Regions from separate parts of the Oceanobacillus sp. HCA-5259 genome, predicted to be linked through region 3. Evidence: riboswitches for the same ligand, from Rfam matches in the RefSeq annotation. Region 3 holds a riboswitch; each other region holds the start of a gene.
The links. Region 3 has a riboswitch for S-adenosylmethionine ahead of WKU33_RS08190 (methionine ABC transporter ATP-binding protein). Riboswitches for the same ligand answer to the same signal wherever they lie in the genome.
Positions count from the first base shown of each region.

Region 1 (8,435 bases), on a different contig from region 3:
AGGAAGCGCGACATTCGGGATCTATGCGGATGATGGGGATCTTAGCAAGATAAGGGAGAAGATGGATAATATGGACGAGGCGAATTTGGCAAGTTATGTTCGGGCGCATATTCCATTTACCCCTCCGGATGAATCTCCAGAAAACGCACGGTATGATAAGAACTTGAAAGAACTATATGCACTGCTTCATGAGCTTGGTGATGAGAGTACGAAAGCACATATCGAATCCATCGATATTCTGAACGGACCGGGTAATGGTTTAGTTTAAAGGAGAAAGTGGGGGAGACCTCACTTTCTTTTTGTACATATGGTACAATGAAGCAACCTAAGGAAATAAAAGACGTGAAATAATTAATACATCAAAGGTCGTGTTTTTGTTTGATTACATTTAGAGACTTTTATAATAATAAAGTACAATTATCCTTTCAAGATCATCCTTTTTCCAAAGAACCAAAACATGTCCTCGTCATCTGCAAACACCGAGAAAAGTGGCTGTTGACAAAGCATAAGGAACGGGGACTAGAATTTCCTGGTGGGAAAGTCGAACCTGGGGAATCTGCACACGATGCTGCCGTAAGAGAGGTGCTGGAGGAAACTGGTGGGGTCGTTACTAACCTTCATTATATCGGGCAATATTTCGTAGATGGTAAAAAGGATTATGTCATTAAAAACCTTTATTTCGCCGAAGTGAAAGAATTAAAAGAGCAACCAACTTATTTTGAAACAGATGGTCCGGTATTGTTGTTGAAAATTCCAGAAAACGTGAATTTTAATTCATCCTACAGTTTTATCATGAAAGATCGGGTTGTTGAACATGCCATGGAATACATCGAGAAATATTTCCAATAAGACGAGGAGGCGCGGACATTGTCCGTGCCTTATCTCGTATGCTTCATCAGCCAAGCCTCGAGCTTTTCGACCCCTTTATACATCAATGCCGCTAGTATCGCAATTATAACAAGACTAGCCATCACGAGTGAAAAATCAAACACTTGGAAGCCATAAATAATTAAATATCCAAGTCCTTGTTTGGAAACAAGATATTCTCCGACAATAACTCCAACCCAGGATAAACCGACATTCACTTTCAATGTGGAAATCATAACAGGGAGTGAAGCGGGAAAAATTGCTTCTTTAAATATTTGTGATTGATTCGCCCCGAAACTGCGCAGTACCATCGTATAATTCCGGTCCACTTCCAAAAAAGCCCGGTAAACAACTAAAGTAGTAACAATTACTGAGATAATAAATCCCATCGCAATAATCGATAGATATCCTGGGCCGAGTGCGACGATAAGGATCGGTCCAAGCGCAACTTTTGGCATCGCATTGAAAATGACTAAATATGGATCCATAATATTTGCGAACCGGTTTGAATACCATAGGGAAGTTGCGATTAACACACCACCGATTGTACCGATGAGAAAGCCGAGTAATGTCTCAAATAATGTAACCGAAACATGGACGAACAGGCTTCCGTTTGCAATTCGTGTGAAGATCAGGTCGAAAATTTTTGAGGGAGAGCTAAATAATAATGGATCAATAATGTAAAGGCGACTACTAATTTCCCAACAGAGGAAAAAAAGAACAGCAATACTTATTTGCCAAGTTAGAACAATTTTCCTCTCTTTTTTAATCCCTTTTTGATACGCTCTATATAATTGTTCATCTTTTAGCTTCTTCATGTCGCTTCACCAGATTTTTGTTGCACTTCTTCTTTCTCTAACTCTTGCCAAATCGTATCGAACAGTGGTTGAAAAGCTTTGTGCTTCCGGGCGATAGTTGGGGATTCTTCACGTAATTCCATTGGTACCTCATAAACTTTTACAATTTTACCGGGATTCGCCTCCATAATAATGATCCGGTCACTCATCGCAATCGCTTCTCCAATATCATGGGTTACGAGAATGGTTGTTTTCTTATATTGATTAAGAATTGTTGCAACAAGGTCTTCCAGTTTCAATTTTGTCTGAAAATCGAGAGAAGAAAATGGTTCATCCAGGAGGAAAATTTCCGGGTTATTCATAAGCGTCCGAACAAGGGCGGCACGCTGTCTCATTCCACCAGACAATTCGGTCGGATATTGGTGCTTTGCATTCGATAAACCGACTTCCTGAAGCAAAACATTAGCCCGATTTATTGCTTCTTCGTCTTGGCGTTTCTGGATCTTTGGCCCAAGTAAAACATTATCTTGGACCGTTTTCCAAGGGAATAAATAATCTTGCTGCAGCATATAACCAATTTCTTCCTTACATTGTTCAATTGGCTCGCCTTTAATGAAAATACTTCCCGAAGTGTGCTCAAGTAACCGTGCGATTATGGAGAGAATCGTTGACTTACCGCAGCCGCTTGGCCCTAGGACCGATACGAATTCACCTCGTTCCATCGTAAAGCTAATGTCTTCGAGTGCTTTCGTATAGCCTGTTTTTGAAAAATAATGATGGCTGACCCCGGCAAGCTTTAAAATCGCCATAAATATCCCTCCTATTCATTCATCACTTCTTCGGCAATGTTCGTGTTAACCAAGTCTTCATGGGGGGCATCAATGGGGAGTTCACCAGCTTCATCCATGATCGCTTTCAAATTCTCCCATTCTTCTTCATCTAAATAAGGATCTGTTGCGAAAGAGTCTTGATTTTTATATCGTTCAATAGAAGAAGCTAGTATATCTAGATCGGTATCTTCAAAGTAGGGGGCAATCACTTCCGCAATCGTCTCAGAGCTATTTTCCTCCACCCATTGCTGAGCCTTGTAAATGGCTCGTGTAAACTTTTTCACCGTTTCTTCATTCTTTTTCAAATAGCTTTCTTGTGTCATAAAAACGGTATAAGGAACTTTTCCGGATTCTTCGCCAAAGGATGCGATAATATGTCCTTGCCCTTCTTGTTCAAAAACACTTGCAGTCGGCTCGAATAATTGCACGAATTCATAATTCCCTGACTGAAAAGCGCTAGGGATATTTGCAAAATCAACGCTTTGGTCTAAGAGAAGGTCATTATGCGGATCAATGTTATGTTTTTTCAGCACGAATTCTCCAACCATTTGTGGCATACCTCCAACACGCTGGCCAAGAAATTCTTTCCCTTTCATATCTTCCCAGGTGAAATCCGGATAAGCTTCTTTTGCCACGAGAAATGTACCGTCTGTTTGCGTGAGCTGAGCGAAGTTTACTGCATAATCACGGGAATCTTGAGCATAGACGTAGATTGATGTTTCAGACCCTACTAGGGCAATATCTGCCCCTCCGGATAGGAGTGCAGTCATTGTTGTATCCCCGCCCCAAGTCGTTTGAAGTTCAACATCCAAGCCTTCTTCTTCAAAAAAACCTTGTTCCAGTGCTACATATTGTGGGGCATAAAATAGGGAGCGCGTAACTTCAGCGAGATTAATCTTCACTGTTTCTGATTGACAGGCAGTAATAAATAACAGGAAGCCGAGCAAAAGTAAACCTTTCGTTATTTTTCTCATAGTGTCCGCCCCTTTCGTATCATAGTGGATAGTCAACTACAGTTTATGCCTGGGCGGTGGAATTGTGCAGAAGACAGGGGGGAATGAGAAAAACAAAGACGAAAGTACCATTACAGTAAGTTTGCGGACGCCTAGGGTTGCGATTACTCGTTTTACCGAAGTGCGTTTGTAATAACACATCCAATAGTCGCAGCAACGCACAAGAGCTATTTACGGACTGTTTACCCCCTTCACATATTGGGTTTCCCTCTTGTTTAGAGGTGGGGGTATTACAGACCGTTAATACGTGATAAAGTGAAACTCATTCAGTGGGGTATCCTTCCCTCCCCACTGAATGTTAGTTGAACAGAATCAGGTATTTACGGACTGTTTACCCCCTTTCACATATTGGGTTTCCCTCTTGTTTAGAGGTGGGGGTATTACAGACCGTTAATACGTGATAAAGTGAAACTCATTAAGTGGGGTATCCTTCCCTCCCCACTGAATGTTAGTTGAACAGAATCAGGTATTTACGGACTGTTTACCCCCTTTCACATATTAGGTTTCCCTCTTGTTTAGAGGTGGGGGTATTACAGACCGTTAATACGTGATAAAAAAACTTCCGATTTTAATAAAAAATCGGAAGTCCCAGCGAAGTCGCTGTTAATAAAATTTATAATTATCCTTTTGGGATGAGGATACATTGTTACCCTTTATACACGGGACCTGCTGCTTTAGTAGCATCACTCACGTTCTCAAACTTCGCAAAGTTCTCGTGGAATTTCTTAGCGAGTGCTTTCGCTTCCTGTTCGTAGGCCGCTTTATCTTCCCATGTATTCTTCGGGATGAGTACTTCATCAGGCACACCTGCTACGTGAACAGGAACCTGCAAGCCGAATATATCATCGGTTATTGTTTCGATATGATTCAATTCACCTTCTAGCGCGGCATGGATCATCGCGCGTGTATAGGATAATTTCATTCGGTTTCCAACACCGTAAGACCCACCAGTCCAACCCGTGTTTACGAGGAATACATTAGAATTATACTGATCGATTTTTTGTCCAAGCATATCCGCATACTTCGCTGGTGCGAGCGGTAAGAATGGGGATCCAAAGCAAGCAGAGAAGGTCGCTTCCGGCTCCGTCACGCCGCGCTCTGTCCCAGCAAGCTTACTAGTATAGCCGCTTAGAAAATGGTACATAGCCTGTTCTTTCGTAAGCTTGCTGATCGGTGGCAATGTTCCAGACGCGTCGGCCGTTAAGAAAATAATCGTATTCGGATGACCAGCAACACTTGGAGTGACGATGTTATCGATATTATCTACCGGATAAGCTGCCCGGGTATTTTCCGTCAAGCTCGTATCGTCATAATTTGGTTCACTTGTCACATCATCAATCGTAACGTTCTCAAGTACAGAACCAAAGCGGATCGCGTTGAAAATTTGTGGCTCTTTCTCTGCAGAAAGATTAACACATTTAGCATAACAGCCGCCTTCAATATTAAATACACCATTCGGACTCCAGCCATGTTCATCATCACCAATCAACCGGCGGTATGGATCAGCAGAAAGAGTCGTTTTTCCGGTTCCGGATAGGCCGAAAAATAATGCCACGTCACCCTCTTGACCAACGTTCGCTGAGCAGTGCATCGATAGAACATCCTGCTGTGGCAGCAGATAGTTCATTACAGAGAAAATCGACTTTTTAATTTCCCCTGCATATTCCGTTCCCCCGATTAATACGACACGCTTCTTGAAGGAAATGATGATGAATGTCTCTGAATTCGTCCCATCTTCTGCAGGGTCTGCTTTAAAATGCGGTGCTGAAATAACCGTAAATTCTGCTTGATGTGTTTTAAGTTCTTCTTCTGTAGGTGTTATAAATAGTTGACGGGCAAAAAGATTATGCCAGGCAAATTCGTTAATTACTTGGATCGGTAAACGATATTTTTCATCCGCTCCAGCAAAGCCTTGGAACTGATAAACTTCGTCCTTTTCCATTAAGTAATTTACTACCTTTTCGTGTAACTTATCAAAGGAAGCTTCATCGATCGGTTGATTCACTGGACCCCATTCAACCGTATCTTCCGTAATCTCGTCTTTAACAATAAATTTGTCTTTCGGTGAACGACCTGTATATTTACCTGTAGTTGCAGTTACTGCTCCTGTTGAAGTTAGAACGCCTTCATTTCGATCTAACACGCGTTCCACCAGACGAGCTACTGAATAGTTTCGATTCAAATTCTCGTGTTCTAATAGTTGGTTTGTCAATGATTTCTCCACCATTTTCATTCTTATTCTCCTGCCTTTTAAAAGGTTTTGTTGAAGGAAGACTGCAAACTTCCTCCTTATCGCTTATCTTAAATCTGACATTAGTATAACACATTAAATGGAATAGTCCATACTAATTGAAAAATTTTTTGAGAACTGTCGGTAACCTATTTTAGTTCGTTATCATTTTTGTTGGAAAACGATTTCAATATGTTGTTCTATATTTGATTGTAACAAAGAACAGACAGTATGAAAATAAAACTGGTAAAAAATAATGAAATATGATACGCTATTTTTCAGTAATCGATTATTAAGTAACGAATCCCTTTTAAATAAGGTTATAATAATTTCAATTCTTATTCAGAGCTGGTGGAGGGACAGACCCGGTGAAGCCCAGCAACCTCACGATTTGTGAAAGGTGCTAATCTGTTGCAAGGAATTTTCCTTGAACAATAAGAGTGAAAGGCTAATTAATCCTTTCCTCATACTTGCGGGAAAGGATTTTTATTTTCATGCTTTGAATAATGGAACGAATGGAGATTGGGTTCCGTTACATATTACAAAGGAGAGAACAAGCCAAATGGCTGCAAATGCAAATCGTCGTTTATTTACTTCAGAATCAGTAACAGAGGGACATCCTGATAAAATGTCGGATCAAATATCTGATGCGATACTGGATGATATTTTAAAAGAAGATCCAGATGCACGTGTGGCATGCGAGACAGTCGTTACAACGGGAATGGTGCTCGTAGCAGGTGAAATCACAACTACAACTTATGTAGATATACCGCAAATTGTCCGCCAGACGGTGAAAGACATTGGTTACACCCGAGCAAAGTATGGCTTTGATTATGAAACTTGTGCCGTCATGACTGCAATTGATGAGCAATCACCTGATATTGCCGGTGGGGTCGATAAGGCACTTGAAGCAAGAGAAGGGAAGATGGAAGAAGAAATAGAAGCAATCGGAGCAGGTGACCAAGGATTAGTGTTCGGTTATGCGACGAAAGAGACGGAAGAATATATGCCACTTCCAATTAGTCTTTCCCATAAGCTTGCAAGACGTCTTTCCGATGTAAGAAAAAACCGGGTATTGGATTATTTACGTCCAGATGGGAAGACACAAGTTACCGTCGAATATGATGAAAAGAATCAACCAGTTCGTGTGGATACAATCGTTGTTTCTACTCAGCATCATGAAGACATTCCGAATGAACAGATTATTTCTGACATTCGAGAGTATGTTATAAAACCGGTTATACCAGAAGCGCTTTTAGATGAAGATACAAAATACTTCATCAATCCATCTGGCCGCTTCGTGCTTGGCGGTCCGCAAGGTGATGTCGGCTTAACGGGCCGGAAGATCATCGTGGATACGTACGGAGGCTACGCACGTCACGGCGGAGGTGCTTTCAGTGGGAAGGATCCGACAAAGGTGGACCGTTCCGGAGCTTATGCAGCTCGATATGTAGCGAAAAACATCGTGGCGGCAGGGCTTGCTGCAAAATGTGAAGTACAGCTTGCTTATGCGATCGGTGTTGCAGAGCCTGTATCCATCACAATCGACACATTTGGAACGAGCGAGTATCAGGAAGAAGTATTAGTGGGAGCGGTGCGTAAGCTATTTGACCTTCGACCTGCAGGGCTGATCGAGATGCTTGATTTACGGAAGCCGATTTATAAAAATACAGCGGCTTATGGACATTTCGGCAGAACCGACATTATTTTCCCGTGGGAAAAACTTGATAAAGTTGAAGAACTGCAAAAGATAGTTTGTGAAAAGTAAAAAGCGCGAAGGTGGAAACGTCATTATGGTATAGTTTCGCGGCTGCCGGGGACATGAGGTTACTCGTCCCACCGAAGACCGATTGTACTAGCGTATCCAGTAGTCAAAGTAGCGTAGTAATCGTGCCTCACAGGATAGTTCGGTGTTGCTCATACGTTTTAATAGTTTTATCACGCATTAACGGTCTGTAATATCCCTGCCTTAAATAGGAGGGAAGTCCGACATGTGAAGGTGGGGAATAAACAGTCCGTAAATCCCTGATTCTGTTCAACTAACATTCAGTGGGGAGGGAATTCCCCACTGAATGAAGTTTCACTTTATATGAAGTGCAATAAGAGCTATTCCGTTGAGTCGGGATAGCTCTTATTGTATAAAGGAAAATTTATTTTTTCCCCAAATCTGTATGTATTTTATAATATTGACCTTTCTCCACGTAGGATTTTCTTACCCGTTCCATTTCTTGGTAATCAGCCGCTGTTAGGTCTCTTGCGTATTTTGCAGGGTTTCCCATATATAAGGTGTTTGGTGGAATTTTTTTCCCCGGTGGCACGAGGCTTCCTGCTGCTACAAATGCATTTTCTCCGATTTCCGCCCCATCTAGGATGATTGCTCCCATACCAATAAGGGCGTTCTTTCTAATAATGGCTGAATGTAGGGTGACTTGATGGCCGACCGTAACGTCATCTTCAATAATAAGTGGATTATCAGGGCTTTGGTGCAGAACGGTCAAGTCTTGGATGCTGACTCGTTTACCAATTCTTGTTGGTGCGATATCACCGCGGATTACAACGTGGAACCAAATGCTCGAATCCTCATCGATTGTGACATCTCCATTTATAACAGCGTTTTTTGCTAGGAAAACTGAATCATGAATTTTTGGATAAACCCCCTGATAATGATCAATCATATGAACACTCCTATTCCCTTGTA
Region 1 covers NZ_JBBKBV010000002.1:6,647-15,081, reverse strand. The annotation lists gene WKU33_RS01370 (hydrolase) at 1-268, shown strand, start outside; gene ytkD (RNA deprotection pyrophosphohydrolase) at 379-849, shown strand; gene WKU33_RS01360 (ABC transporter permease) at 879-1,685, opposite strand; gene WKU33_RS01355 (ABC transporter ATP-binding protein) at 1,682-2,473, opposite strand; gene WKU33_RS01350 (ABC transporter substrate-binding protein) at 2,485-3,468, opposite strand; gene pckA (phosphoenolpyruvate carboxykinase (ATP)) at 4,154-5,734, opposite strand; SAM riboswitch class I at 6,073-6,178, shown strand; gene metK (methionine adenosyltransferase) at 6,300-7,505, shown strand; gene WKU33_RS01335 (gamma carbonic anhydrase) at 7,888-8,412, opposite strand.
Region 1: linked by a shared signal. The riboswitch ahead of metK (methionine adenosyltransferase) and the one ahead of WKU33_RS08190 (methionine ABC transporter ATP-binding protein) in region 3 are both predicted to bind S-adenosylmethionine.

Region 2 (8,435 bases), on a different contig from region 3:
GGTCATTGATTGTCCGACTGTTCGTGAAGAAGATGGTTTGGCGAAGAGTTCTCGTAATACATATCTTTCTCCTGAAGATAGAGGGGCAGCATTGATTGTAAGTGATACTATTTCCCTTGGCGAAAGCTTGGTAAAAGAAGGGGAAACAAATGCAGAGAAATTGATTGCTGCAATGGAAACGCATCTCAAAACAGAACCAAAGGCTAAAATTGAATATGTGAAGGTAGTTGATGGGGAGACGCTGCAGCCAATTTCAACTATTAGACCGGGAGTTTTAGTTGCTATAGCGGTGCATATTGGAAAAACAAGACTGATTGATAATTTTAGTGTTCGTAAGTTATAGACTTAAATTGAAAATGTACAATAAAAGAAAGGACATAACGTATAGATGATTAATCGTTATGCCCTTTTTTAACCAGCTCAACAGTTAATTAATACGTAAATCGAGAGTAACGGGACTGCGAACCCCAAGGAGAAAGCTGCACGTACGCTGAATAAAAGTAATTACGAATTTACTTTTTTATTTCCAGGTGTGTTGAGTTAATAACAATCAAATCCTTTGGTTAAGCTAGTATTAATAATAGCTTAACTAAAGGACTCTGAGGTGATGATATGTTACTGTCAGGAGAGATTATATCTGGAGAATTTGACGGCAATGCGAATGAGTTTTCTATACAAAAAGTAAAACACTTCACGACACAAACAACGATAAATGAAAAACAGTTAAAAAGTCTTTATCATTATCTGAAAAAACATCAAGATGATGCAGAAGGCCATGTCATTACGCTATATGACCAATTGCCTATCCGATTGAATCGGGAAGAAATAAGCCTACTTGCGGGTGACCTTGAAAAAGTGCAGGAAATGTATCTTGACACATTCTGAATGACCGCTTATAATGAAGAAGATTTTTAATAAGAGGGAGTATTATTGAGAAAATGAGACAACATCCTAACTTTGAACCGATAATTGAATATGGTCAAAGCCTCTGATTTGCGTTGCAGAGTGATTGGGATACGTCTGTCCTTTATTCATAATCATAATGTCAAATTATGAAAAAAGTTATATACCATACAATGAACTCTACGGATAATTCAATTCAGGTGGTGGAAAGGCGGCTCTGTTCTGTCTTTCCTTTTTAGTTTTAGTGAATGAGACCCCCCAATGTTTTTAAGGAGTACCCCTACTTTTGACCACAGGCAGCTGCTTGTGATTTTTTATTTTGAACAAACAATTGAAGGAGGAAGTTTTTTGCAAACTTTATTATTTTTTTGATGGTAAAAAGTGAGTGAAATGCATAGATATACTATATTTTAAAATAAAATTAGAGGTAAAAATAATGAGCAAATCAAAAGAAAAAAATTATGAATTTCTATCAGAAGATCCGAATGTCAAAACATTGCCGCTTATGGCAGCGTTGATCATCGGAGCGTTTTTCGCGATATTGAATGAGACACTGTTGAATATTGCGCTCACGACATTAATGGCAGAGTTCGATATTACGCTACCAACTGTCCAGTGGGTTGCAACAGGATTTATGTTAATGATGGGGATTGTTATACCAGTATCTCCATTATTTATGCAATGGTTTACGACAAGGCAGCTTTTCATTGGGACGATGACGGTCTTTACAATTGGTACAACGATAGCGGCAATCGCGCCGACATTTTCCGTATTGCTTACTGGCCGGTTGATTCAGGCAGTCGGTACTGGAATGTTGATGCCGATTATATTCAACGTCTTTTTACTTGTGTATCCTCCACATAAAAGAGGGAAAATCATGGGAATTGTTGGGTTAGTTATTATGTTTGCACCTGCAATCGGACCAACACTTTCAGGAGTTATCGTTGATTACTTGGGTTGGAGATTTTTATTTATCTCTGTCCTCCCATTTGCTGTATTTTCGATTCTTTTTGCCTTGAAATATTTGGTGAATGTATCGGAAGTGACGAAACCGAAGATCGATTGGCTCTCCATTGTCTTTTCAACGGTAGGTTTTGGTGCAACAATATACGGATTCAGCTCGGTTGGAGAGAGTGAGGCAGGGTTTTTAACACGTGATGTTTTAACTGCAATTATCATTGGGGTGATTGGAATCATTCTCTTTGCCATCAGACAATTTAAGCTGGAAGAACCGTTGATGGACTTGCGCGTGTTCAAATTGCCGATGTTCACGCATGCAGTAATCATGTTCATTATTATTGTGATGACGATGTTTGCCTCAGAACTTATCTTACCGGTGTTCATGCAGGGACCAATGGCTCTTGCACCAGCAATGGCTGGAATGCTGCTGCTCCCGGGAAGTATTTTAAACGGGATTATGAGCCCATTTATGGGCGCTTTATTCGATAAAGTTGGTCCTCGGGTGATGATGATACCTGCGACAATTGTGCTTGCCGGGACGATGTTTATGTTCAGCCGAATGACAGCTGATACGCCGCCTTGGGTAATAATCGTTGGATTTATGCTCATTATGCTTAGCGTATCTGCAACGATGATGCCAGCTGAAACAAATGGGCTGAATCAGCTGCCGAAGCGATTATATCCGCACGGTACGGCTGTGATGTCCACGCTGCAGCCGTTGAGCGGGGCAATTGGAGTTTCGGTATTTATCAGTATTTTAAATTCGAAACAGGCCAGTTATCTCGCAGGTGTTGCGGATCCTGCGTCTCAACAATCAATAACGCAAGCGATGGTTGTTGCAGTGGAGCATGTCTACTTTATTATCTTTATCATTACGATCATCGCAGTAATTCTATCCTTCGTTGTCTACCGCGCTCGGCCGGTTGAAGAAAATGTTTAAAAAAGGTTGACAATTATCTAAAAGCTATGTAGAGTATAGCTAATAACTTAATAAAGCAAATTTTCTTATCAAGAGAAGTGGAGGGACTGGCCCTGTGAAGCTTCAGCAACAGACATGAATATGTACTGTGCTAATTCCAGTAGCGTCATATGCTTGAAGATAAGAAGAGTAGACACGATACTAGAATCCTCTTCTTATTTTCAAGAAGGGGATTTTCTTATTTTTGCAGATATGAAAGTAGAAATCCTTTCTTCCCGCATAAATGCAACTAGAGCATTCGCCGTAAAAGCTTGGTGAAGACAGAGTCTTCTAATCAAAATATATAATGAAAAGGGGAAATACAATGACGACACTTACGAAAGCGCCATTTCGAGCAGATCATGTTGGAAGTTTATTAAGACCCGAAAGCATTAAGCAAGCAAGAGCAGATTTTCAGGCCGAAAAGAAGTCAGCGGATGAATTATATGCGATTGAAACAGAAGAGATTACCCGAATTGTTGATAAGCAGATTGAAGTTGGCTTAGAGGTTGTAACGGATGGAGAATTCCGCCGTAGATTCTGGCACACTGATTTCCTTGAGCATTTAAATGGCATAGAGGGCTATGTTCCAGAGCATGGTTATCGATTTAAAGGGATAGAAACAGAAAAGTACACAATTCGCAACAACGGAAAAGTGTCATTCAATCCGAACCATCCATTTATTGAGGACTTTAAGGTCTTTAATAAAATTGTTGATGGTCGTGCAGTCGCAAAACAAACGATTCCAAGTCCGAATCAGCTATTCCACCCTGGCATGATGGACGAGACAGTTTACTCCGATATTGAAATTTATGCGAAAGATGTTATTCAAGCATATCGTGATGCGATTCAAGCGTTTTACGATGCAGGTGTCCGTTACTTGCAATTGGATGACGTATACATTGCAGGACTCTCTTCTCCTGAGAAGGAATTCCCTGAAGATGGCTACTCGAGAGAGCAATACATCGACTTGGCCCTCCGCGTAATCAATGGAGTGTTGGATGGTAAACCAGCGGATTTAACTGTCACAACGCACTTATGCCGTGGAAATTACCAGTCTGCATACATGTTCAGTGGTAGTTATGATTTGATTGCACCAACCTTACTCGCGAAGGAAAAAGTGGATGGATTTTTCCTGGAATATGATGACGAACGTTCTGGGGATTTCAAAGCTTTAGCCCATATTCCTAAGGGTGGGCCACAAGTGGTCCTTGGATTAGTTACTTCGAAGTCAGGTGAACTGGAAGATAAGGAAAAGCTTAAAGATCGAATAAAAGAAGCGACACAATACATTCCCAAGGAGCAAATTTGCTTAAGCCCACAATGCGGATTTTCATCAACCCATCACGGAAATAAGTTAACGGAAGAACAGCAATGGGAGAAATTACGCTTTATCGTTGAGTTATCAAAAGAAATTTGGTGATACCAAAATGAGATAATCTTAAGCATTTGGACGGTACACCTGTTATTTAACAAGCAGAAGACTCTCGTGTTTTATACACATTAACGGTCTGTAATACCCCCCACTCTAAACAAGAGGGAAAACTAAAATGTGAAGGTGGGGGATATACAGTCCGTAAATACCTGATTCTGTTCAACTAACATTCAGTGGGGAGGTAAGGAGAATCTCCCACTGAATGAAGTTTCACTTTAAGAATTATTTAATAGTGAATGAAAAAGGTCAAAAAAGCAAATTTCGAGCAGTATGTAGCTGCTGGAAGTTTGCTTTTTTTATTGGTGGACATTACGTTTGGATTTTAATCGTAAGAGTTGTAACAATTATTATACTTTGTTAATATCATAATACCAAGTAAATTTATATGAATGGTGTGGTTGGATTGGGAGAGCAGTTTAATCGTTTATTTGACGAGTGGGCAGCGAGTTACGATGATACGGTTCAGGGGGCTGATATGGAATATCGGGAAGTATTCAGAAATTATGAAATAATTCTTCAGAAGATTAGTGATCGTGTGCATGGTTTTGTCATTGAGTTTGGCGTAGGAACAGGTAATTTAACAAAAAAGCTTATGGAAAAAGGGTTAGAAGTGGTTGGGATTGAGCCTTCAGACAATATGCGGAAAATTGCCCAACAAAAACTTCCTAACACGAAAATTATGAAAGGCAATTTTCTATCCTTTCCCAGACAAAATAAAAAGGTAGACGCAATTGTGAGTAGCTATGCATTTCATCACTTGACGGATAAGGAAAAGGAGCAAGCGATTAAACTCTACACAAATATATTAGACACGCAAGGGAAAATTATCTTCGGTGATACGATCTTTGAGAATGATAAAAAGAAAAATGAAGCCTATCTACAGGCGAAAAAGAAGGGTTATCATCGATTAGCAGAGGATTTGAATACGGAATATTACACGACCATCCCTAAGATGGAACAGATACTTCATCAGTATGGGTTTACAACAAGTTTTGAACAAATCAATGATTATGTATGGATTATGGAAGCGCAATTGAATAGAGAAGCAAAGCTCGCATAAGAAAAATGTCCATATGAGGCAGGTGGTGGAAAGAATGAATATCATACAAAACCTCAGCCAGTTGGTTGGGAACACGCCAATGTTTGAAATCACTGCATATGATTTACCAAAAGATGTAAGGCTGTTTGCGAAATTGGAGTTCCAGAATATTGGTGGGAGCATCAAGGATCGGCTCGGATTTTATCTCATTCAAAAAGCTATCGAAAAAGGGGAATTACAAAAGGGAGACACCGTGATTGAGCCGACCGCGGGTAATACGGGGATTGGCTTGGCACTTGCTGCAATCCATTATCAATTACATGCTATTTTCGTTACTCCTGAAAAATTTAGTCAGGAGAAACAGGCCCTTATGCGGGCATTAGGCGCTGAAGTAATCAATACACCGACAGAGTTTGGGATGGCCTATGCAATAGAAAAGGCGCAACAACTTGCAAGCGTTCGTCCGGGCGCCTATATTCCTAATCAATTTTATAATAAAGATAATCCAAACACCTATTATGATACACTTGGGCCGGAAATTATAGCTGACTTAGATGGAAGAGTTGATATTTTTATTGCTGGTGCCGGTTCGGGTGGGACGTTTACTGGCGTGGCACGTTATCTAAAAGAAAAGCAGCCACAAGTAAAGACAGTAATTGTGGAACCTCAAGGATCCATTTTAAATGGGGGTGACCCGGGTCCCCATAAAATAGAGGGAATAGGAGTAGAATTCATACCAGACATTATGGACCGGAGTCTATTTGACAAAATTTATACGGTTACCGACGAACAAGCATTTGCCCGATTAGCTGAGATAGCAAAATATGAAGGATTACTCGTTGGCAGTTCTTCCGGTGCTGTAGTAGAAGCTGCTTTAAAAGAAGCAGAAATCGCGGAGCCTGGAACAAATATCGTAACTATTTTTCCGGACAGTAGTGAACGCTACTTGAGTACGGGAATCTATCGCGGGGAAAACGTCCGTAACACTTCCGCATCAAAAGGAAGAGGTTAATCAAATTTATTTAGGCGGACGCTACCACCCTGATTCACGAAAGCGAATTCAGTGGGAGAAGGGCCGTCGACTAAATACGCGACGTCTTGTCGCAATGTCGACACTAGCACGTCCAGTGCATCGAAACCCCCACTGAATGAAGTTTCATTCTAAGGAGGGATAGAATAAGATGAGAAAGAAAACGCAATTAATTCACGGTGGAGCAGCTATTGATAAAAATGTTGGCGCGATGTCGCCGCCGATTTATCAGGCAAGCACATTTAAGCAAAATGGTGTCGGTAATTTTACTTATGAATATTCACGGACGGGAAACCCTACGCGAGAGGCTTTAGAAACACTTATTGCTGATCTGGAAAAAGGGAAGCGTGGCTTTGCTTTTGCTTCTGGAATGGCTGCAATTGCAGCGGTAATGGATCTATTTCAATCGGGAGATCATATCCTGATTACTGATGATGTATATGGCGGAACTTATCGCTACATGACAAAGATCTTAAATAACCGGAACATCGATGTAACCTTCACAGATTCAAGTAATTTGGACGAAGTTAAAGAAAACATTCGCCCGGAGACAAAAGCTATTTTTATAGAAACACCGACAAATCCATTGTTGAAAATAACGGATATTGAAGCGTTAGCGGATATTGCAAAAGGAAATAACTTAACATTAATTGTTGATAATACATTCCATACGCCATATTGGCAATCGCCAATTGATCATGGAGCAAACATTGTCATCCATAGTGCAACGAAATATTTAGGAGGCCATAGCGATCTTGTAGCGGGTCTAGTAGTAGTAGACGACGAAGAGCTTGGTGAAGCAGTACATTTTATTCAAAATGCGACCGGTGGTGTTCTAGCTCCTCATGATAGTTGGTTGCTGATTCGAGGAATCCGAACATTAGGAGTTAGAATGGAAGAAATCGAAAGTAATACGAGTGAAATTGTTGAATTTCTTGTAAACCATCCACAAGTTGGAAACGTGTACTATCCAGGTTTACCAGAGCATCCGAACCGTGAAATTCATGCCAAGCAATCAGGTGGTTTCGGCGGGATGGTATCCTTTACGGTAGACAATGAAGAAAAAGCAATGGAAGTTCTTAATAAAGTAAGATATTTCACTCTTGCTGAGAGTCTGGGAGCTGTCGAAAGCCTTATTTCACTTCCAGCAAAGATGACACACGCCTCTATCCCGAGAGAGCGAAGAATTGAATTAGGGATAGAAGATGGTTTGATTCGTCTTTCAGTTGGTTTAGAAGATGTAAAGGATTTAATGGAGGATCTGCAACAAGCGTTAGATTAGATGTGAGAACTCTCATAACTTTTAGATAGTTGATTATTTCTAGAAAAAAGGTATAATGATTAGTATAAAATTAAACGTTAAGAAGGATGATTAGAAAATGAGACTACGATTCCAAACTTTGAACCAGTAACTAAATACGTTCAAAGACTCTGCTTGTTTGTGCAGGGTAAACGGGATTAGTCTGTCCTTTTTTAATCAACTTCATTTTTAATCTTACTCTGTTTTAATGAGGAAGGCGGCTTATTCTGCCTTCTTTTTTTGTGCCCTTTTTTAACAGAAAATGAAAGAGGAGGAGGAAAACCAAATGCAAATGTTATTATTCTTTTAATACGAGCTCGCATTAGACTTGAGCTCGTATCGATCCTAGCTATCGATACGAAATTTAACTATTTCGGGAGGTAGCAGAGATGGAAAAAATATGCTTTGAATTAGAAAATATAGCGTTAACTTATTTTGATCAAACGATAATAGAGATTGAACGATTAGCAATTCACCAGTTTGACCGAATCGGTATTGTTGGGAAGAATGGTGCAGGTAAGAGTACGTTATTAAAGCTCTTGGCTGGGATGATTCAGCCAACACGTGGAAAGGTGCATCATCATGCAGATTTTGCCTATTTTGATCAATTGTCGGCGCCAGAAAAAAGTGCGATTGATTATGAATTAATCGGGAAATTAGCGATCCCGGAAACTTCGCTTGATAACTTCAGCGGTGGAGAGCAAACGAGATTGAAACTTGCGCAAATCTTTTCTGATTATCATGAAGGCTTACTTCTGGATGAACCGACGACACATCTTGATGCGGATGGGACCCAGTTTTTAATCGATG
Region 2 covers NZ_JBBKBV010000003.1:166,900-175,334, reverse strand. The annotation lists gene panC (pantoate--beta-alanine ligase) at 1-343, shown strand, start outside; gene WKU33_RS03335 (hypothetical protein) at 613-885, shown strand; gene WKU33_RS03330 (MDR family MFS transporter) at 1,340-2,803, shown strand; SAM riboswitch class I at 2,866-2,969, shown strand; gene WKU33_RS03325 (5-methyltetrahydropteroyltriglutamate--homocysteine S-methyltransferase) at 3,147-4,244, shown strand; gene WKU33_RS03320 (class I SAM-dependent DNA methyltransferase) at 4,660-5,316, shown strand; gene WKU33_RS03315 (PLP-dependent cysteine synthase family protein) at 5,351-6,307, shown strand; gene WKU33_RS03310 (bifunctional cystathionine gamma-lyase/homocysteine desulfhydrase) at 6,477-7,607, shown strand; gene WKU33_RS03305 (Msr family ABC-F type ribosomal protection protein) at 8,015-8,435, shown strand, end outside.
Region 2: linked by a shared signal. The riboswitch ahead of WKU33_RS03325 (5-methyltetrahydropteroyltriglutamate--homocysteine S-methyltransferase) and the one ahead of WKU33_RS08190 (methionine ABC transporter ATP-binding protein) in region 3 are both predicted to bind S-adenosylmethionine.

Region 3 (8,435 bases):
AGAAGATATCGTTCGTAAGTTATGTAAAACATGTTAAAAGCGCAGACAGTACCGAATGGACTGCTGCGCTTTTTCACCTTAAGTGGAGTGTAAATAATTTAAATTATTTGTTGTTATTATTGTTTCGGCGCTCTCGTGTTCGAGATTTTCCACCTTTTTCACCAATATCTTCATAAAAGTCTTGGTCATGGTTCCGTGCAGTTGCCTCGCCACCCTTTTGACCAATTTCTTCATAGAATTCCTGATCGTGGTTTCGGGAAGTAGCTTCTCCTCCCTTTTGACCGATCTCTTCATAGAATTCCCGGTCGTGGTTCCGTGCAGTTGCCTCGCCACCTTTTTGACCAATTTCTTCATAGAATTCGCGGTCATGATTTTGCGCTGTAGCTTCCCCGCCTTTTTGACCGATCTCTTCATAAAATTCCTGATCATGGTTCTGTGAAGTAGCCTCGCCACCCTTTTGACCAATTTCTTCATAGAAATCTTGGTCGTGGTTTCTTGAAGTTACTTTACCACCTTTTCTTCCTGCTTGCTCACGAGACATCTTACCATTATTGTTGTTTTTAACCATTTGTAAAAACTCCTTTCATGATGATAATTCTTGCTCGTACATTACTTTAGATTCCACATTTTATTAAAGTTAAACCCAACAAACGACATTTAATAGAGTTGTTTTCCACTTGTAACATTTGTAACATCTATTTATTTTTCTTCAACTTATCGTAGACCTTTTCGACGGCAATTTCTTTTTCTTTTTTCTCTTTATCCTCTAGTTCAAACTCCATCCGGTCCTCCGGCGGCAGCTGAAAATAAGCATTCTTCTTTGAATCATTATCCTTAGGCAGCATGTCACTCTCTCCTTTCCAATGCTATAAATAGGCATTTATTTCCTCATCAACGTAATTCTTCCGTTTCATCCAGATGAAACCGTCTCCCTTTGTAATAATCGCGACGTCAATTGGCGGTCCTGCTGATTCGGTCGCTCTCGTTACTCGGCGTTTAAATGTCGTCAAGGAGACGAGGGCCTCCGCCATATCTGCCAGCTCTTCTTTTGGCAAGGAACGGACAACACCAAGTAGGGGTTCAATATAATTCCTTTCCTGGTATTCTGTAATAGCACTTTCTATAGACTCATACATTTCTCTACCCATTACTTTCAAGTCTTTAACTTGTTCTTTTGTAAAATCGAGTGATAGACGTTTTTGAATTTCTTCAGGATAATTTCTCAATACACCCGAAATGATATTAAATATAAGATCTTCCATATTCGGTTCGATACCGCTTATGAAGGAGTCAACCATTTCTCTTTGAGCAAATGCGGTAATCGTGGCTGTACCATCATCTTTATCCGTCGTATAACTAATTTTTTTATCTTTTAATTTCTTATATTTCAGTTGACCAAAGATAAATCCTTCCAATCTATAATTTAATAGACGTGGAAAAATATCTTCTTCTCCATATCCGCCAATTACAAATCCAGTACTCCCTACGCTGAAATAGTCCTTCCGAACAGCTTCAAAAGCTAATTTGTAAAACTGCTCTGTCAGTTCTGCCGGAACATCATATTTAATCAGTTCATCGATTATTTCAATAACTACCGAACCAAAGCGTTCTTTAAAAGCATTTTCTTCCATCTCTATAAAATTATTTTCTTCTTTTTGATAGGATTTAATTAGTTGACGAGTAGCTTCCCCAAGCCAGTTGGTAACCCGCTCGGACGAGACCCCCTCCTCCATATGCTCTTTTCTTGCCATTCGTTCTTCCACTTCTTTGACTATCCGTTTTAGATTATCGGAAAAAATACGATACACAATAATTTCTTCGACATATTTATCTCTGAACCGTTCATCTTCATCCAAAAAGCAAAAGAAATCATGGAGATAATCTTTTACATTCGGAAACTTTTTTGTCCCGAGATTATTCCGGTACGCTTTGATAATGACTTCCCAAGGAACTTCCATAAAGGACCCAGCCCCATATATCATGATTCCAATTGAATGTTCTTTCGATAATGAAAATAATTTATTGGCCGTATTATATACTTTTTGTACACCTTCTCTACCGCTTGTTATTGCACTGTCTGCAGCCATTGCGATTCCTTGTTTATTCAGTACTGCCACTTCAGCCGTCATTTTCGAATGCTCCTTTATTGGTTATTTGTAAATCCCTGATTCTATTCAACTAACATTCAGTGGGGAGGTAAGAAACGGTAAGGATCCCCACTGAATGAAGTTTCACTTTATATGTATTCCTTACCCGTGTCACCCAAGTGGAAAACGGAAGCAGCGATATATTCAACTTAGTAGATTAGTTCGTTCAATAAAGGGTATTACAATTAAAAAAATAAAGCAGAGGTGAATAACAAGTATGGCGACATCGATGACAATAAAAATAATCTGTGGTTTACTCGCATTACTGATTGTAGTCCGTTTGTTAGGAAAGAAAGAACTATCTCAAATTACTCCATTTGATTTTGTATATATCCTTGTACTCGGAGGCTTGCTCGAAGAATCGGTTTATGATGACAAAGTCACTGTTTGGCAAGTATTGGCAGCCATTGCCTTATGGTCCCTTCTCATTTACAGTATTGAAAAGATCGTTCAGAAATTCGATATAACAAGGCAAGCAGTAAAAGGAGAACCTACCGTCATTATCCATGATGGTGAACTCGATATAAAAGCTTTGAAAAAGAATAAGCTTGAATCGGAACAGTTGCGTACAATGCTAAGGCAACAAGGCATTTTCTCAATTAATGAAGTGAAATATGGAATACTCGAGCCAAGCAGACAGCTGAGTGTGTTAGAGTATGAACGATCCGTACCAGTCACAGCAGAAATGCTTTCCATCCAACCAAAAGAAGCAGCCCTTAGCTATCTAGTGATTGATGAAGGGAAAATAGTAGGAACAATACTAGAAAAAATCGGAAAAAGTGAAACATGGCTAAAGTCAGAACTTGCGAAGTTAGGCTATACCGAAATCAGTAAAATCTATTACGCGGAATGGTCTAAAAATGACGGCTTTACAATTCGCGGTATGATGAATGAGGTATGAGCTAAAAAGAGCAGAAGACAGACCAAGTAGGCCCGTCTTCTGTTCTTTTAGTATCCAAGCTGATTGTCAATTTCAGCGATGATTTGTTTTGATTCCTGATATTCCCGTTCGCGTTTCCGCTCTACTTTCATTCGGTTTGCTAAATTCGATTCGTATTCGGCAATGCTCATTTTATGATATTCGTTCATTGCCTTCTCCATTTCTTGCGTATAATACTCATTATTAACCGAATTAATAATAAACCACTCCTTTGTTTTCTACATTAAAAGGTTAACACAATAACGCTACCCTGCTCAAAGGAGAAATAAACGTATAGGGTGGAGTATTTAACTGGAAATGAACGATGCTGTAATATAAAGAAAGGAAGCATAAACATTTAAGCTTATGCTTCCTTTTACTACCGATTTCACAAATTTTAATTGCTTCCGCCAACCGGAACAACTGCCCCATCATAATTTTCTAAGATGAAGTTTTGGATTTCTTCCGATTGTAAAACATCAACTAATGTTTGGAACGCAGGATTGTCTTTGTCCTTACTGCGGACGGCGATGACGTTTACATACTCTGAATTCTCGTCTTCAATGAATAACGCATCTTCTAGCGGATTCAGGCCTGCATCGATGGCATAGTTTGTGTTGATTGCAACTAATGCATCCGGCTCCGACTCGTACATTTCTGGTAATAACAATGGATCCACATCTGGTGAGAATGTTAGATTCAATGGATTGTCTACAATATCATCAATTGTTGCCGTAGATTTCTCTACACTCTCATCCAATGTAATCAAGTCTTGTTGCTCAAATAATGAAAGAATACGTCCATGGTCAGGAATGGAACGGCTGATGATAATCTCTTGACCATCCTCAATCTCATCAAGTGATGTGATATTCTTCGAGTAAACACCCATCGGTTCAATATGGATTCCATCAATATAATCTAAATCATACCCTGTGTCATCAATTGTTTGATCGAGGAACGGAATATGCTGGAAGAAGTTCGCATCGAGCGTACCCGATTCCAAGTCCTCATTCGGTAATACATAATCTTGATACATCTCGATTGTTATATTGATTCCTTCCTCTTCAAGCAACGGCTTAGCTTCTTCTAAAATTTCGGCATGGGGTGTACTTGATGCGCCAATAACGATATCAACCGGTTCTGTGGCTTCTTCTCCAGCGGTGTTATCTGCATCATCTGCACCATTTGCGGTATCTTCTTTTTCTCCACTTGTACCACATGCAGCCAGCAACAGAATGAATGATAGTAGAATTAATCCTAGAAACTTTCTCATCTTTATTCCTCTCCTTTTTATCTTTTATCTATTTTATTGGTAATGAAATCTCCAATAAATTGAATAATAAATACAATGATCAAAATTATTATCGTACAAATAAACACAAGATCAAAGTTCCGGCGCTGGAAACCATAGAAATAAGCATAATCTCCAAGACCGCCTGCCCCAATTATTCCTGCCATCGCGGTATAGCCGATAAGTGCAATAGCTGTAACGGTCAGCCCTGATACGAGAGCTGGTAAGGATTCAGGTATCAATACTTTAAATATAATCGTACTCGTCTTCGCACCGATTGATTTTGCAGCTTCAATGACACCTTTATCAACTTCCCGGAACGCAATCTCCACAAGCCGAGCGTAAAATGGCGCGCTGCCGATAATTAGCGCTGGTAGCGCAGCACTTGGTCCTCGAATCGTCCCAATAAGGAAATTTGTAAATGGAAATAATAACAGAATCAATATTATAAACGGAATCGAACGGAATACGTTGACAACAGATGCGGTTATTGCATTAATGACTTTATTTTCCCAAATACCGCCTCTTGCTGTAAGAAATAGTAATAATCCAAGAAGTATTCCGATGACCAAGGTGCCTAATAGCGAAATAATTGTCATATAAAAAGTTTCATTAGTCGCTGTTAACAGCTCGTCCATATTCACATTTTCAAACATTTAGGATGACCTCCAATTCCACGGAGGTTTTCGTTTGAACATAGAGAATAGCACGGTCAATTTCCGCATCCTCACCAGTAATTTGAACAAACAATGTTCCGTAACTTCCGGTCTTCGTATTCGTAATCTTGCCTTGGATAATATTGATATCGATGGCAAACTGTTTCGCAAGCTGACTGATTAAAGCTTTGTTTGCTGATTCTCCGATAAATTGCAGTTTGATGAGCTTTCCTTCTGGATTATCTTGCAGCATACTTGGGATCGCATCCTCTTCCTCTGCATTTCCCATCACCTGGCTAACAAATTTCTTTGTTATTTGTTGTTTCGGATGAAGGAAAACATCGAGGACATCTCCCATTTCCACTACTTTTCCCTCTTCCATAACAGCAACCCGGTGGCAAATTTTCCGGATGACCTGCATTTCGTGGGTAATCAGAATAATTGTGAGTCCCATCTTTTCATTGATGTCAACGAGTAGATCCAAAATAGATGTTGTCGTTTCCGGGTCAAGAGCAGATGTCGCTTCATCACAAAGTAATAGTTTCGGTTTGTTCGCCAGTGATCTAGCAATACCGACACGCTGTTTTTGTCCACCACTTAATTCAGATGGATAAGCATCTTCCCGACCAGTTAAACCGACCAAGTCGATCAATTCTTGAACCCGCTGTTTACGCTCCGTTTTGCTCACTCCAGCAATTTCAAGCGGGAATGCAATGTTCTCTGCCACAGTCCGCGACCATAGTAAATTAAAATGTTGAAACACCATTCCAATATCTTGGCGTGCAATGCGGAGATCATTTTTCTTCAAACGTGTTATGTCTTTATCACCTATTGTTACTGATCCACCTGATGGCTCCTCCAACCGATTGAGCAAGCGGATGAAGGTACTTTTACCAGCACCACTATAACCAATAACGCCAAATATTTCTCCTTCTTTTATATCCAGATCCAAATCATCAACTGCAATGATTTGCCTTTCTTTTGTAACGTATTGCTTCCTTAAACCTTTAATGGAAATCAACGTACTATCTCCTTCCAAATAAATCAAAAAAGCGTCTTTCTATTCGAGAACAGAAAGACGCTTTTACCTATAGTTGCATTTCTTGTTCTCTTATCTATCAAGATATTAGCAGGAATTGGCACCTTTCAAACGACTTTGAAGGTTGCCGCGGTTTCACAGGGCCAGTCCCTCCACCGCTCTCGATAAGAGCATACCTATTCAATTAACATAAAGAAATCATAGCATGAGTTGAGTTATGCTGTCAATAGCTTTCCCCAGCGAAGAGCTCAGGCTTATATTCGAAAAGATAACGATAAATATTACCGGTAGAATAGAAAGTATACACTTTCTCCTTTACTTCATTATTCTCCTTAATTAATAAACAAGGCACGTTCTCTATTTTATGTTCGTGTAAGAAAGCTTCTTCAAAATTGGCATTCATTTCATAAAATATTTCTTCGCCATGAATGTCTTCAATTTTTTCAAGTATCGTCCTAGCGATATGGCATGTGCCACAAAATGGCGAATAAATATATAATAAGTAAGAATCTTTCTTTAGCTGTTTTGATATTACTTTCTGCATAGACTCACCTGACTAATATAAAAATGTTGGTCGTACTGAAAAATGTTTTGCAACGAGTAAGGAGGCAAGGATTTTATAAGGGGTAGTTGCGACTTCACGGTAATCCCTGCTAATATAAATATGGTCGGCATGAGGGAGTTCCCGTGCCAGTTGTTTTCGTAGTTTCAAGCCATTTTTATCTTCATCGACAAAGATGTAGACATCATTTTCATCTAAGTTATATGTTTCTAACAGCTCATCAAACCAATGGACGCTTAGTGAGCCGTTTGTACAAATAATCGTGACTTCTTCGCTTAGAATTTCTTCTATCTTACGTTTATCTGTCAACCCCTCCACAATAATAACTTTTTCGGTTTCGTGCGCTATCATACCCTGCCACTCCTTATCCGATCAAATCATCCACCTATTATAGCATATGAAAGAAAGGAGGCTGACTATACTGTTTTATTGTATAGTTAGTCCCCCTCCTTTTTTGTCTTGCTTTAGTATTATTCTTCTATGATTGCTTTGTATTCTTCAGCTGTCAGTAAATTATCCCATTCGCTTGCGTCCTCTAGTTCTACAACGATCATCCAAGCCTGTTCATATGGAGATTCGTTGACAAGTTCTGGGCTGTCTTCCAATTCTTCATTGATTTCAACTATTGTCCCTTTGACTGGTGCATATAGCTCGGAAACTGTTTTTACCGATTCTACACTGCCAAATGAATCGTCCGCTTCGACTGTGTCGCCCTCTTCCGGAAGTTCGACAAACACGATATCTCCAAGTTCATCTTGAGCGAAATCAGTAATTCCGATGCGCACTTTATTGTCGCTCTCTTTCTTAATCCACTCGTGCTCTTTCGTATAACGTAAGTCCTCTGGTAAATTCATCGGTTATCATCCTTTCCGTTTCTTCTACTCCAACTATACAATGGATAGATTAGAAAATCTACTGTACATCACATTTTCTCTTTACCTTCTGTACTAATTCCAAGTTGATTCGTATTCGTCTTCTTTAAAACCAACAGTGATTTTGTCTCCCATCGCTGCTATCGGCCGTTTTATCAACATGCCGTCAGAAGCTAGGTATTCTGCCATTTCTTCAACTGAAGCATCTTTAATCTTCTCTTTCATATTCAATTCGCGATATTTTTTACCGCTCATATTAAAGAACTTCTTCGGTTCTAGACCACTTTTTTCAATTAATTGTAAAATCTTATCCTTAGATGGTGTATCCTCAACGATATGGACTGCCTCAAAGTCGATATCGTTCGCTTCCAACCACTTCTTCGCATTTCTGCACGTGCCGCATTTTGGATACCAGTAAAAAGTCATACTCATTTTAAAAACCAGCTCCTTTATGTAATTACCACTATTTTAACATAGAAGGTTTGTTGACACATGTATTTGCTACAGAGCTCGTATGGTTTTAAAAAAATCGTCCGGAGCATATTCTATACTCCGGACGAACTGAAATTATACGATATATTTTTCACTTTCGATGAGTGATTTGGCGATTTCCCGTTTCTTCGCAATAACATTCGTCGGTTCATGACGGGTCAATTTACGTAAGGAAGAGAGCATCATCCGTAGAGTATCTCCATCTTCCACCGCAATTAAGATCTCTTTTGCCGCTGCCTCAATCCGATTGAATGCTTCCTGTACATATACTTGTGTATAAAGCAGTTTCAGCTCATTCTTCTCCTCTCCCGTCTGATGAATCGCTTTTTCAGTACGGAGGAGGGCTGATTCCATATTAAAGACATCTCCAACCATATTGGCCAAGTGGACGAGAATTTCTTGCTCATTCTCAAGTTTCTGCATGTATTTCTGTGCCGCCAAACCTGCACCTAAGAGA
Region 3 covers NZ_JBBKBV010000010.1:90,207-98,641, forward strand. The annotation lists gene WKU33_RS08155 (KGG domain-containing protein) at 104-568, opposite strand; gene WKU33_RS08160 (hypothetical protein) at 696-845, opposite strand; gene WKU33_RS08165 (hypothetical protein) at 867-2,129, opposite strand; gene WKU33_RS08170 (DUF421 domain-containing protein) at 2,365-3,048, shown strand; gene WKU33_RS08175 (hypothetical protein) at 3,096-3,236, opposite strand; gene WKU33_RS08180 (MetQ/NlpA family ABC transporter substrate-binding protein) at 3,464-4,339, opposite strand; gene WKU33_RS08185 (methionine ABC transporter permease) at 4,357-5,013, opposite strand; gene WKU33_RS08190 (methionine ABC transporter ATP-binding protein) at 5,006-6,034, opposite strand; SAM riboswitch class I at 6,122-6,223, opposite strand; gene WKU33_RS08195 (thioredoxin family protein) at 6,276-6,596, opposite strand; gene WKU33_RS08200 (toprim domain-containing protein) at 6,609-6,965, opposite strand; gene gcvH (glycine cleavage system protein GcvH) at 7,085-7,468, opposite strand; gene WKU33_RS08210 (arsenate reductase family protein) at 7,562-7,918, opposite strand; gene WKU33_RS08215 (acyl-CoA dehydrogenase family protein) at 8,054-8,435, opposite strand, start outside.